3 regions of the Fictibacillus sp. b24 genome follow, and region 2 is predicted to be linked to each of the others. Evidence: riboswitches for the same ligand, from Rfam matches in the RefSeq annotation. Region 2 holds a riboswitch; each other region holds the start of a gene.

Region 1 (3,966 bases), 2.4 Mb from region 2:
TTCTCGCGAAGATGTGCCGGAAGCTTTTCAATGTCCCATTTTTCGTAAATAACTTCCTGTGAGTTTAAATAAGCTTCTACTTCACTTTGGTTTTCAATTCTTTCGTTGTTATCATGAAATCGTAGTTGTGCCATTTTTAACGCCTCCAAATGAGTTATTTTTATTAAAAAAAGATAGAGTTTGCAATTTTAAGTGGTAAGAAAATAAAAACTCAAAAGCTTCTAGGTGCTTCTTCGCTTCAAATGCGTTTCTGCCCCATACAGTGATACCGTGATTTCGAATAAGTACTGCTTTCGTGTCAGGCTTTATTACTGCACCAACGGCTTCAGAAAGCTTTATTAAATCTGCATAATTTTCCACGATAGGAACAGTTATTCTGCCGTCTTCTTCCCAAATTCCGAATGCTTTAATCAGCTCCTGACCTTGGAAAGTAATTTCCCCTTGATCTCCATACAACTCTGAGATCAAGTTGTTCTCAACCGTATGAACGTGCAAACAGCAGCCAGCATCTGTTAAGCGATAGACTTCACAATGAATGCCTGTTTCTGCTGAAGCTTTAAGTTGAGTTTCTTCAACTGGTCTGCCATACTCATCAACTAGAAGAAAGTCTTCAGAAGTACGTTTCGTTTTATCCTTTCCGCTTGCTGATACATAAAAGGCAAGCGGTGATTCACTGACTTTTATAGAAACATTCCCGCTTGTGCCTGGAAACCAATCTCGTGCAGCGAGTTCATCTTTTACATCAGCAAGCTCATTCCAGCGCTGTTGTTTACTCAACTTCGTACACCTCTTTTCTCTAATGCATGAATAATGTCATGAAACGTTTCAAAAGGTGTGTAAGAAATTTGGTTTTCCTCACATTTTTCAATCAGGTAGTCTCTTGCAAAAACGAAGTCAGCTAATTTGGAAGCTTGCAAATCGGTGATTGAATCGCCGATTACAATTTTTTCTGCATCTCTGTACTGATGATCCAATCGACGAATGACAGAGGGCTTGCAGCAGCCGCAATCGTTCGTACACAAATCATCACATGCGTTCGGCCATAGAATTTTTATCGTGTCACCTGAAAAGTCACTAGCATTGCAGATAATGTGCTCAGGCATAATTTTGTTTTCCAGGACAGGATTGACAAAAAAATCAATTCCCCCGCTTACGATATAAAGCGGTATTTTTTCAGCTTTGGTAAAATCAATAAACTCCTGAAAGCCGTCTCTAATCTTAGAACGGGTTAATACGAATTCGATAATTTCTTGCTTTTTATCTGAAGATATTCTTGAAAACATCCTTCCAACCCCTTCACGGATGGAGATGGTTTCATTCAATATATCTTTCACGATTGGTTGCCAGCCATCAGGCGAAAACTCCTCCATGATCGCGACAATGTTATCCTTTTCGGTAACTGTGCCGTCAAAATCGCAAAAGATTACAGATCCATTTCTCGTCATTTAACCGGCACCCCTCCCCATAGCTCAAGGGCTTTTTGAAGTTCAGCGTGTTTCTCTGCGTATTGTTCAAAGTCTTCACCTTTCACAACCGCATCTACAGCCTGACGGAACGCTCTTGCACCGCCTGCTGCTCCATCAGGATGCCCATGAATTCCGCCACCTGCATTAATGACGCTATCTACGCCAAAATCGTTATATAAAACGGGAGTTAAACCTGGGTGGATACCTGCTGACGGTACCGGGAATGACTTTTTCAGTGAAATAACGTCTGTCGTTAATGAATCAGCTATGCTTAATGTTTCATTGCGATCGAGCGCCACACTTCCATATGGAGACGGGAACAACACAAGGTCAGCTCCAGCATAGCGAAGCAGTTTTCCTAGCAAAACTGAATACCCGATTCCGTAAAGGGAAGATGAGCCAATCGCTCCCGATAATGCCGGATGCGCCATGATTGGCAGCGGAATCTCTTTGTCCTCTGCCAATTCTTGCAGCACATCTGGCCCATAGGACAGAACGTTGAACAATAATGCATTCGCACCTAATTCTGCTGCGCGTCTTGCTTTATCACGAAGCTCACTTGTTCTGCCTGTCAGGTTCACCGCATAAAGTGTCTTTTCACCTGTACGATTCTGAACGGAATCCAACACTTCTTTTGCCGTCTTAATTCGTTCTTCAAAAGGAGTAAGCGGATTGTCAAACAAAATTTCGTCATCTTTTACAAGGTCCACGCCGCCTAATGCCTGTTCATAAAGCTGCTGTTTAAAGAATGAAAGGTCTTTACCAAGAACTCCTTTAAAGATGCTCATTACAAGAGGGCGATCTTGAACACCAAGAATATCTCGTATTCCGGAAATACCGTATTTTGGACCTGGAAAACTTTGTTCTAACTGTTTATCAAATTCTAAATCTATCAGCTTGATCTCTCCATCTAAAGAAAGCTTTCCGAAAACTGTAGTAAGGATGGCCGGGAGATCGTTAGAAAAGTTGGCTGAAGGATATGAAATCTTTAGCAAACCTCTAGTTCTTTTGCTGCCTAGATACTGATCAGCAGCTACATCTCCAGGAAGTTCAATCACTTCTTCAACGATTCCTTTATGTTTTAAAAGTTGATCCTGCTCGAGCTGAGGAAGATCTGTCCAGGAACCGACGGTCAGACCGAGTGCAATTCCTTCTGCTTTTTTCTCTAAGTTTTCTTTTTTGTCATGTACTAAGTACGTCGCTGTAATTTTACTCATGTTGGTTTAACTCCTTTCAAACGCGCAAAAAGCCCCTTCACGAGGAAGGGGCGTCATAATAGTGACAGTTCCGCTTCCTCTTATCTCTCAGCCTGATTTCGTAAGGCTGCAAGAATTAGCACCGTTTTCAGCTAAATAAAAAAGCTGAATGGTTGCCGGGTTTCATCGGGCTAGTCCCTCCACCTGCTCTTAATAAGAGTGCAAATTGTTAGAATATAATTTTAATTGTGATTATGACAGGGCATGAAGAATCTGTCAACCAATTTTTTTCTAGAAGTTGCTTTTAAGATATACTTTGTTGCTCTTGAGAGTGGTTGATTTCCGTTCCAGGTGCTCCCTTTCCGCGGGGCAGGCGGTGAGCCACATTCGTTACGTTTCACTTTTAAGTGTCTCACTTGTCTAGTTGCAGTGGCTAGCCCCTCGAGGTCAAAAGCTAAATGGTCCAGAAGGCAAAGAGCGCCTTCCTAGCCCATTCACCTTTTGCTTGTCGGGGCTGAACGAGCCACTTCCACTTTTCGTACTGCCCGCTCGTCCCGCAGGAGTCTCGCATCTTCCACTTCAATCAACTGTCCATGAAGGAACTTTTAAAATAGCCTTCTAAAACAGCCTAGTAATTCTGTCAGCAGCTTCAATCAATCGTTCTTCAGATGTCAAAAGGCCAGCGCGGACATAGTTGTCGCCTTCACTTCCGAACCCAATTCCTGGTGCAACTACAACGTGGGCTTTCTCCAGCAAATAGTCTGCGAATGTTTCAGATGTGTATCCTTCTGGTACAGGAAGCCAGCAGAAGAAGGATCCTTTTGGAGCTTCCACGTTCCATCCGTTTTCATTCAAACGCCCGATGAACGCATCACGTCGTCTTTCATAAGTCTCGACCAATTCATCCACACATTCCTGTGAACCGTTCAGTGCTTCTGCTGCTGCATACTGCACCGCTCCAAACAAGCTCACATAAAAATGATCTTGCAGCAGATTAATAGATTCGATAACAGATGCGTTGCCGACAGCAAACCCAACGCGCCATCCTGCCATGTTGTACGTTTTAGAAAGCGTATAAATTTCAATTCCTACGTCCTTTGCTCCTTCAGCTTGTAAAAAGCTAATAGGTTTTTCCCCATCAAATCCGATCGCACCATACGCGAAGTCATGACAAACTAAAATATCATGCTTTTTAGCAAGCTCGATGGTCTCTTCAAAAAATGCTTCACTGGCTACTCCAGCTGTCGGGTTATTCGGATAGTTTAAAAACATAAGTTTTGCTGCATCAAGCACCGAATGTGAAA
Region 2 (3,966 bases):
GGTACAGGACAGCTGCCAAAGTTTGAAGAAGACGCGTTTAAAATTCGCGAAGAAGACTATTTCTTAATTCCAACTTCTGAAGTTCCTGTAACGAACATGCACCGTGAAGAGATTTTAACAGCTGAAGAACTGCCGATCACATATGCAGCGTACAGCGCATGTTTCCGTTCTGAAGCAGGTTCTGCAGGACGCGACACGCGCGGTTTAATTCGTCAGCATCAGTTCAATAAAGTAGAGCTTGTTCGCTTCGTTAAACCAGAAGATTCTTATGACGAGCTTGAAAAGCTTACAGGACACGCTGAAAAAGTACTGCAGCTTCTTAACCTGCCGTACCGTGTACTCAGCATGTGTACAGCTGACCTAGGATTCACAGCTGCTAAAAAATACGATATCGAAGTATACCTGCCGAGCTACAGCGAGTACCGCGAGATTTCTTCTTGTTCTAACTTTGAAGATTTCCAAGCGCGCCGTGCTCAAATTCGTTTCCGCAGAGATGCAAAAGGGAAGCCGGAATTCGTTCACACACTTAACGGATCTGGGTTAGCAATCGGACGCACAGTCGCTGCAATCTTGGAAAACTACCAGCAAGAAGACGGCACGGTTGTGATTCCAGAAGTGCTTCGTCCTTACATGGGTAATAAGGAAGTAATTAAGTAAAATGAAGAGAGGGAAATCCCCTCTCTTTTTTTGAATTTTTTTCTCGAAAAGCGTTGACACTATATTCGTCCTCATGTTAATATAGTTCTTGTCAGTCACACGGAGGTATACCCAAGTCCGGCTGAAGGGATCGGTCTTGAAAACCGACAGGGGTTTAACGACCCGCGGGGGTTCGAATCCCTCTACCTCCTCCATATACATATTCAAACCACTTGATCTTACATCAGGTGGTTTTTTTGTTGTGTTTTTTGATGAAGGAGTGTCGACTTTTGCAGCAAGACTCAATTCTATAATTTTTGACTCAATAAGTTTTTATCAGATTTGATTTTAGTTTAAATGGCTGTTAAATAAAGAATTGATGCTTTTCAATCTTTTTTCATTCGCTTCTATGACAAGTTGGTTGAAGTGGAAGGTGAGAGACTCCTCGAAAATTGAACTTCAAATTTTCTTCGTGCGATGTGTCGCTGCCGTAGCCTTCCTTGTCCTGCGGGACAGGCGGGCAGTCCGAAAAGTGGAAGTGGCTCGTTCAGCCCCGACAAGCAAAAGGTGAAGGGGCTAGCAAGGCGCACTTTACCTTGTAGACCATTTAGCTTTTGACCTCGAGTGGCTTGCCACTGCAACTAGACAGGTGAGACACTTAAGAGTGAAACGTACGAATGTGGCTCACCGCCTGCCCTGCGGAAAGCGAAGCACCTGGAACATAGATCAACCACTTTCAAAAACATCAATGAATACGAAAACAGCCATTAAAAAAGCTTCCTTTACACAACTGCAATGTAAGCGCTAACACTTTAAAGTGATAAAATTTAGTATTGACAGAACTTTTAGACAGGGAGTATGATGACAACTATACTTAATTCAATATGAAATGCTTATTAAGAGAGACCGAGGGATCAGGCCCTATGACGTCCGGCAACCTCCATGATGGAACGGTGCCACTTCCTGCAGAATGATAGGTTCATTCTGGAAGATAAGTCGATGATTGCTTATTCGCCCTCTTCCATAGAATGAAGAGGGCTTTTTTATATGTTGAGGGGGAAGACAGATGATCGAGGTTAGAGAGGTAACCAAAATATATAAAGCAAAAGGAAAAGAAATCGTTGGCGTGAAGAATGTATCGCTATCAATAGACAAAGGGGAGATCTTTGGGATTGTCGGTTACAGCGGTGCCGGAAAAAGTTCACTTCTTCGCTGCCTGAATTTATTGGAAAAACCAACATCAGGGGACATACTCATCGACGGAGTATCGATAACCGCGTTAGGGAAAAAGGAGCTTCGGGAAGAGCGGCTTAAGATCGGCATGATCTTTCAGCACTTTTATCTGATCAGCGCAAAAACCGTTTTTGAAAATATCGCGTTTGCTTTAAAAGCGGCAGGAAAAACAAAAGATGAGATCAATCGCAAAACACAAGAGCTGTTGAAGATGGTCGGATTAGAAAATCAAAAAGATCAATATCCTTCTCAGTTGAGTGGCGGGCAGAAGCAGCGAGTCGGTATCGCGAGAGCTCTCGCCAATGACCCGAAGGTATTACTTTGTGATGAAGCTACATCTGCTCTTGATCCGAATACTACAAAGTCCATCCTTTCACTTTTAAAATCAATTAATAAAAAGTTAGGAATTACGATTGTACTCATCACACATGAGATGGAAGTCGTAAAGGAGATTTGCCACCGTATGGCTGTCATGCAGGATGGGGAGATCATTGAGTCAGGTGATGTTTATAACATTTTTGCAAATCCCGAAAAAGAATTAACGAAAACATTTATCAGTTCCGTTATACAGATGGATTTGCCAGAACCATTACTGAAGAATAGAAAAGGTACCGTGATAAAGATTCAATTTAAGGGAGCGATCGCAGAAGAAGCCGTTGTTTCTGAGCTTTTCCAAAACTTTAAAGTAAAAGGAAATATCCTTCACGGAAAGATTGAATATATCCAGGAAACGCCGCTCGGAATCTTTATTATGGAACTAATTGGTGATGAGACAGAGGTAAAACGAGCGATTACGTATATTGAAAGCCGTATAGAAAATCTTGAGGTGGTGAAGAACGTTGCTTGATTCAATATTTAACATTCTGCCAGATTTAAATAAGGCATTTTTTGAAACGTTGTATATGGTCGCCATATCACTAGGTGTTTCATTAATTGTGGGATTACCCCTTGGAATTATCCTGTTTGTTACTGACAAAGGTTTGTTGTTTGAGAACGTGTGGATCAAGCAGATAGCGGGTATACTTGTGAACTTGATCCGCTCTGTACCATTCATTATTTTATTAGTTGCTTTATTACCATTAACACAATTAATCACCGGAACAACGATTGGACCAACAGCAGCATCTGTCTCTTTATCAGTTGCAGCCATTCCGTTCTTTGCAAGGCTCGTAGAAACTTCTTTACGAGAAATCGATAAAGGAGTGATCGAAGCGGCAGTTGCAGTGGGTGCAACGCCATGGATGATCATTCGGGAAGTTCTCCTTCCAGAAGCGAAGCCAGGAATTGTTCAGGCGATAACGGTCACCGCAATCAGCTTACTTGGCTATTCAGCCATGGCCGGTATCGTCGGCGGCGGAGGGATCGGAGACTTCGCAATCCGCTTTGGTTACTATCGCTACGACAACACGATCATGCTCACAACTGTCGTTTTACTAATCGTCATCGTCCAGCTCATGCAAGTCATCGGAGACGGCGCAGCGAAGGCTGTGAATAAGAGATAATTTTTTTCACTAAAGGTAAGAGGCGATAAAGGCTTATCTTTAATCGGTTTTAACGATACACCATCGATAAGTTGGTTGAAGTGGAAGATGCGAGACTCCTACGGGACGAGCGGTCAGGTGGAGACTCCTAATGGCGCAAAGCGACAGGAGGCTCACCGTACGCCCCGTGGAAAGCGAGCATATGGAACGGAAACCAACAACATACAAGAGCATCTAGGATTTTCAAAAACAATTTTTAAAAGGGGATCAACATGAAAAAAATCATACTTACACTACTAACTGCACTGCTAGCTTTTGGTTTAGCTGGCTGCTCGTCATCATCAGATGCATCTAAAGACAAGGAAGTGACACTTGGAGCAACAGCGGGACCATATACAGACATGGTCAACAAAGCGATCAAGCCCTCCCTTGAGAAAAAAGGATATAAAGTTAAAGTGATCGAATTCAGTGATTACATTCAGCCGAACATGGCACTTTCTAAAGGAGATCTGGACGCTAACCTTTTTCAGCACAAAGTCTATATGGAGAATTTCGCTAAAGAAAAGAACTTAAAGCTTTCAGAAGTAATCATAGTTCCAACAGCACCGATGGGACT
Region 3 (3,966 bases), 1.7 Mb from region 2:
GATGGCATCGATATAAAGTTCATGGTTTTTCATGATACGGGAAAGATCATCGTACTTTTCATTAAAATGCATGCGCATTGATAATAAAATGAAACTTTCCATTACTGGTTTTGTGTTATTCCAGATCATCGTAATGTAGGAATGATCGATAGCGCGAATGATTGTTTCATGAAATAAGACATCCTGAAAGGCGAACTCATCCGCGTCTTTGTATTTCATAGCAATTTGCATCATTTCTAAAATCTTGTTGAGCTCTGTCACTAATTCCGTAGTGTCCTTTTTAACAAGACGTTCAAAAACAAATGTCTCGATCATCAATCGTACATCGTATATTTCTTCAACTTCTTTTTCTGTTATTCCAGTGACAACTGCACCCATGCGTTCTAATCGAATAAGATTTTCGCTTGCAAGAACCTTTAACGCTTCACGAATAGGTGAGCGGCTTACATTATATTCAGCAGCTAATTTATTTTCAGAGAGTATGGTACCGCTTTCAATCAGCCCGGAAATGATTCGCATTCTTAGCTCGCATGTTACACGCTCACCAGTTGAGGCTTTAGATAACCATTTTGCAGGATAAAGAGAATCCTTTGATTCGTTCAATAAAATAACCTCCTTTAATAGAACGAGTATACTTGTATACAAGTATTATAGTACATGCTTATGAAAATGCAAGCGCTTTATTTTTAAGTGTTATGAATCAAAATGTGGATGCTAGTTCGCTTTAGGTGAAGATGATGATTGTAAACGTGGGAAAAGAAGTACTACGGTTGTAAAGGAAGGATTCTCGGTGGTATGGATTTTAGAGTTTCAGGTGGTCACGCTGGATCTACCGGTGAAAATGATTACTTTACAGGTGGTCACGGAGAATGTACAGGTGGAATCGACTACTTCACAGGTGGTCACAGCACTTTTATCGGCGAACGTGTAATAGATAGGAGAACACGTACCGTAAAATCCGTTGACCGATGAATGGTAAAAAGTAGTTTTATAATAATAGTTAAAGAAGTATACCTACTATTCTTAATTAAAACAGCTCAGAGCAAAGATGCTCTGAGCTGTTCTAACATTACAATCCACTCGGGGAAAGAGCGATCGCTTTCAGTGCGTGATCAAGATCATAGATAAGGTCATCCACTGTCTCTATACCGATTGAAAGACGAATTAACTCGGGTGAAACACCTGATTTTCTTTGTTCTTCTTCTGATAATTGCTGGTGTGTTGTACTCGCAGGATGGATAATCAGCGATTTAGAATCTCCAACATTTGCAAGGTGAGAGAAGATGCTGACATTTTCAATTAATTTTTTACCTTCCTCAACACCGCCTTTAACACCAAACGTAAGAATTGCACCCGCTCCTTTTGGCAAGTATTTTTGAGCGAGTTCATAATAAGGACTGCTCGGTAAGCCCGCATAATTGACCCAGTCAACGGATGGATGGTTTTCTAAGAACTTTGCTACTTTTAATGTATTTTCTACGTGTCTTTCAATACGAAGAGCTAGCGTTTCTAGCCCTTGGATGAATAAGAACGAGTTGAACGGTGCTATGGAAGATCCTAAGTCACGCAGCAGCTGCACGCGAGCTTTTAAAATATACGCAAGCGGACCGAATGCTTCCGTGTACACGATTCCTTTATAGCTTGGATCTGGCTCTGTCAGACCTGGAAACTTACCGTTGCTCCAGTCAAATTTTCCAGAGTCTATGATTACACCACCGACTGATGTTCCGTGACCGCCAATAAATTTCGTTGCGGAGTGAACAACGATATCTGCTCCATGTTCGATCGGACGGCATAGGTAAGGAGTAGCCAGTGTGTTATCTACAATAAGTGGAACTCCCGCATCATGTGCAATGTCAGCAATTGCTTGAATATCGGCTACATCAATTTTGGGATTTCCGATCGTCTCAATGTAGACTGCTTTTGTTTTTTCCGTAATCGCATCTTTAAGCGATTGAAGATTATCGATCTCAGCAAAATTTGTTTGGATACCGAGTTTTGGAAGCGTTACAGAGAAAAGATTATACGTCCCGCCATAAAGGGAAGTGGATGCAACAATCTCATCACCGGAACCTGCGATATTGAAGATGGCATTTGTGATGGCAGCCTGACCAGACGCAAGGGCAAGTGCACCAACACCACCTTCAAGTTTAGCGATTGTTTGCTCAAATGCATCTTGCGTCGGATTCATCAAACGCGTGTAGATGTTCCCGAACTCTTTTAATGCAAATAAGTTAGCCGCATGTTCTGTAGAGTTGAACTGATAGGATGTGGTTTGATAGATCGGAACGGCTCGAGCACCTGTCGTTGGATCTACTTTTTGTCCTTCATGCAGTGAAATGGTTTCAAATCCATACTGTCTTGCTTCGCTTTTAGTTTGGTCGCTCATTTTCAAATCTCTCCTCAGCATTTTAAATTTTTTAGCATTCAATTTAAATTCAGTTTCAACTTATCCAACAAAAAAGACCTCTTCCAAAAGAAGAGGTCCCGATGATTTCACACGATCGAAGTCTCATCTTTCAGAACGTTAATTGTTCTGCTGAAATTAGCACCATGCGTGTACGCTGGTTGCCGGGCTTCATAGGGTCAGTCCCTCCGCCTCTCTGGATAAGAAGATTTGAATATTGAATTAAGATTTATAATACATAGCTCATAATCAATAGTCAACAGAATTTTTTAAAAATTTCGGATTTTTATTTTCAGGATTGCTTTTTACAGCATAGATAATCCCAACAGCCCAAAAGGCAGCAAGAACAAAGTAGATTGAGAACATAGTATCGGAAGACAGTCCAACTGTAAGAAGGAGTGTTCGAATATTGGTGATGATGATTAATCCTCCCACTAGAACGCCTAAGATATGTGAAGGGATCAAGCGGACAAGCCAAGCTGCAATTGGAGCTGCAATTACTCCGCCAGCCATTAGGGCTCCTACCCAAAGCCATTCGACTTGTTCCCAGCCTAGCGAAATAAAGAAACCGATGGAAGCAGACACTGCTACAGCGAACTCACTCGTATCGACAGAACCAATCACTTTTCTTGTTTTCATATCCTGCTTTGCCATAAGGACTGGAGTTGTGACAGGACCCCATCCGCCACCGCCTGTAGCATCTAAAAATCCTGCTAACAAACCAAGCGGCAGAAGTTGTTTTTTTGTAAAAGGCTTACTCGCGGCTGCTCGTTTTTCACCAAGCTTAAAAAGAAAACGATACAGAATATAGACACCCAGCAAAATAAGAAAGATTGAAATATAGGGCTTTACTACATCTCCAGGAAGGCTGCTTAAAAAACATGCTCCTATAAAAGCACCGATAGAACCAGGCAGGATTAAACGAAGTACAACCTGGCGATCAACATTTCCAAACTTAATGTGAGAAATTCCTGATGCTGCCGTTGTAACGACTTCTGCTAGATGGACAGATGCCGAGGCAGCCGCAGGGGCAATCCCTGCTACTAATAACAAAGATGTTGAAGTTACTCCATATGCCATTCCAAGTGAACCATCAATCAACTGTGCAGCAAGTCCGATTAAAGCTAATACGATTAACTTTTTCATACTTTTCCTCCTCAAAATAAAAAGGCCCTTAACAAGTGATGTTAAGAGCCTTCGGTTTTCCGATCAGCGATGCGGATGAAATTTTAGTTATTACTATATGTTCCAAAAAGACAAAATGTCAACTGTTTGTTTAAATATTTTGTAAAAAAAGAAAAATTAAAAAATAGGTCTTGATATCCCCTTCAGATGTGATATGATTTTTAAAAATTAAACTCTTATCAAGAGTGGTGAAGGGATCTGGCCCGATGAAACCCGGCAACCTGCGATCGTAAGGTGCTAACTCCAGCAGAATGTTTTTACATTTTGGAAGATAAGGTAATACGTTTACCTCCACTATCTTTCCGAAATGGGAAGGTTTTTTTGTTTTTGTAAGAGATATTTGATTTAAAAAGGGAGGCAGTGGAGTGGCGAAC

What was found. A riboswitch is a leader RNA that binds a small molecule or an ion and turns the genes downstream of it on or off. The one in region 2 is predicted to bind S-adenosylmethionine.
Region 1: another riboswitch for S-adenosylmethionine. It lies ahead of QUF49_RS12565 (2,3-diketo-5-methylthiopentyl-1-phosphate enolase); the one in region 2 lies ahead of QUF49_RS00480 (methionine ABC transporter ATP-binding protein).
Region 3: another riboswitch for S-adenosylmethionine. It lies ahead of QUF49_RS09400 (homocysteine synthase); the one in region 2 lies ahead of QUF49_RS00480 (methionine ABC transporter ATP-binding protein).

The regions. Positions count from the first base shown of each region.
Region 1 covers NZ_JAUCES010000005.1:2,424,727-2,428,692, forward strand. The annotation lists gene QUF49_RS12550 (1,2-dihydroxy-3-keto-5-methylthiopentene dioxygenase) at 1-134, opposite strand, end outside; gene QUF49_RS12555 (methylthioribulose 1-phosphate dehydratase) at 112-777, opposite strand; gene QUF49_RS12560 (2-hydroxy-3-keto-5-methylthiopentenyl-1-phosphate phosphatase) at 774-1,445, opposite strand; gene QUF49_RS12565 (2,3-diketo-5-methylthiopentyl-1-phosphate enolase) at 1,442-2,683, opposite strand; SAM riboswitch class I at 2,761-2,882, opposite strand; gene QUF49_RS12570 (hypothetical protein) at 2,905-3,078, opposite strand; gene QUF49_RS12575 (pyridoxal phosphate-dependent aminotransferase) at 3,281-3,966, opposite strand, start outside.
Region 2 covers NZ_JAUCES010000005.1:70,889-74,854, reverse strand. The annotation lists gene serS (serine--tRNA ligase) at 1-657, shown strand, start outside; tRNA gene QUF49_RS00495 (tRNA-Ser) at 759-851, shown strand; gene QUF49_RS00490 (hypothetical protein) at 1,070-1,207, shown strand; gene QUF49_RS00485 (hypothetical protein) at 1,286-1,444, shown strand; SAM riboswitch class I at 1,527-1,634, shown strand; gene QUF49_RS00480 (methionine ABC transporter ATP-binding protein) at 1,703-2,716, shown strand; gene QUF49_RS00475 (methionine ABC transporter permease) at 2,709-3,371, shown strand; gene QUF49_RS00470 (hypothetical protein) at 3,459-3,626, shown strand; gene QUF49_RS00465 (MetQ/NlpA family ABC transporter substrate-binding protein) at 3,623-3,966, shown strand, end outside.
Region 3 covers NZ_JAUCES010000005.1:1,810,716-1,814,681, forward strand. The annotation lists gene QUF49_RS09390 (GntR family transcriptional regulator) at 1-603, opposite strand, end outside; gene QUF49_RS09395 (hypothetical protein) at 796-972, shown strand; gene QUF49_RS09400 (homocysteine synthase) at 1,070-2,389, opposite strand; SAM riboswitch class I at 2,510-2,614, opposite strand; gene QUF49_RS09405 (sulfite exporter TauE/SafE family protein) at 2,657-3,553, opposite strand; SAM riboswitch class I at 3,766-3,870, shown strand.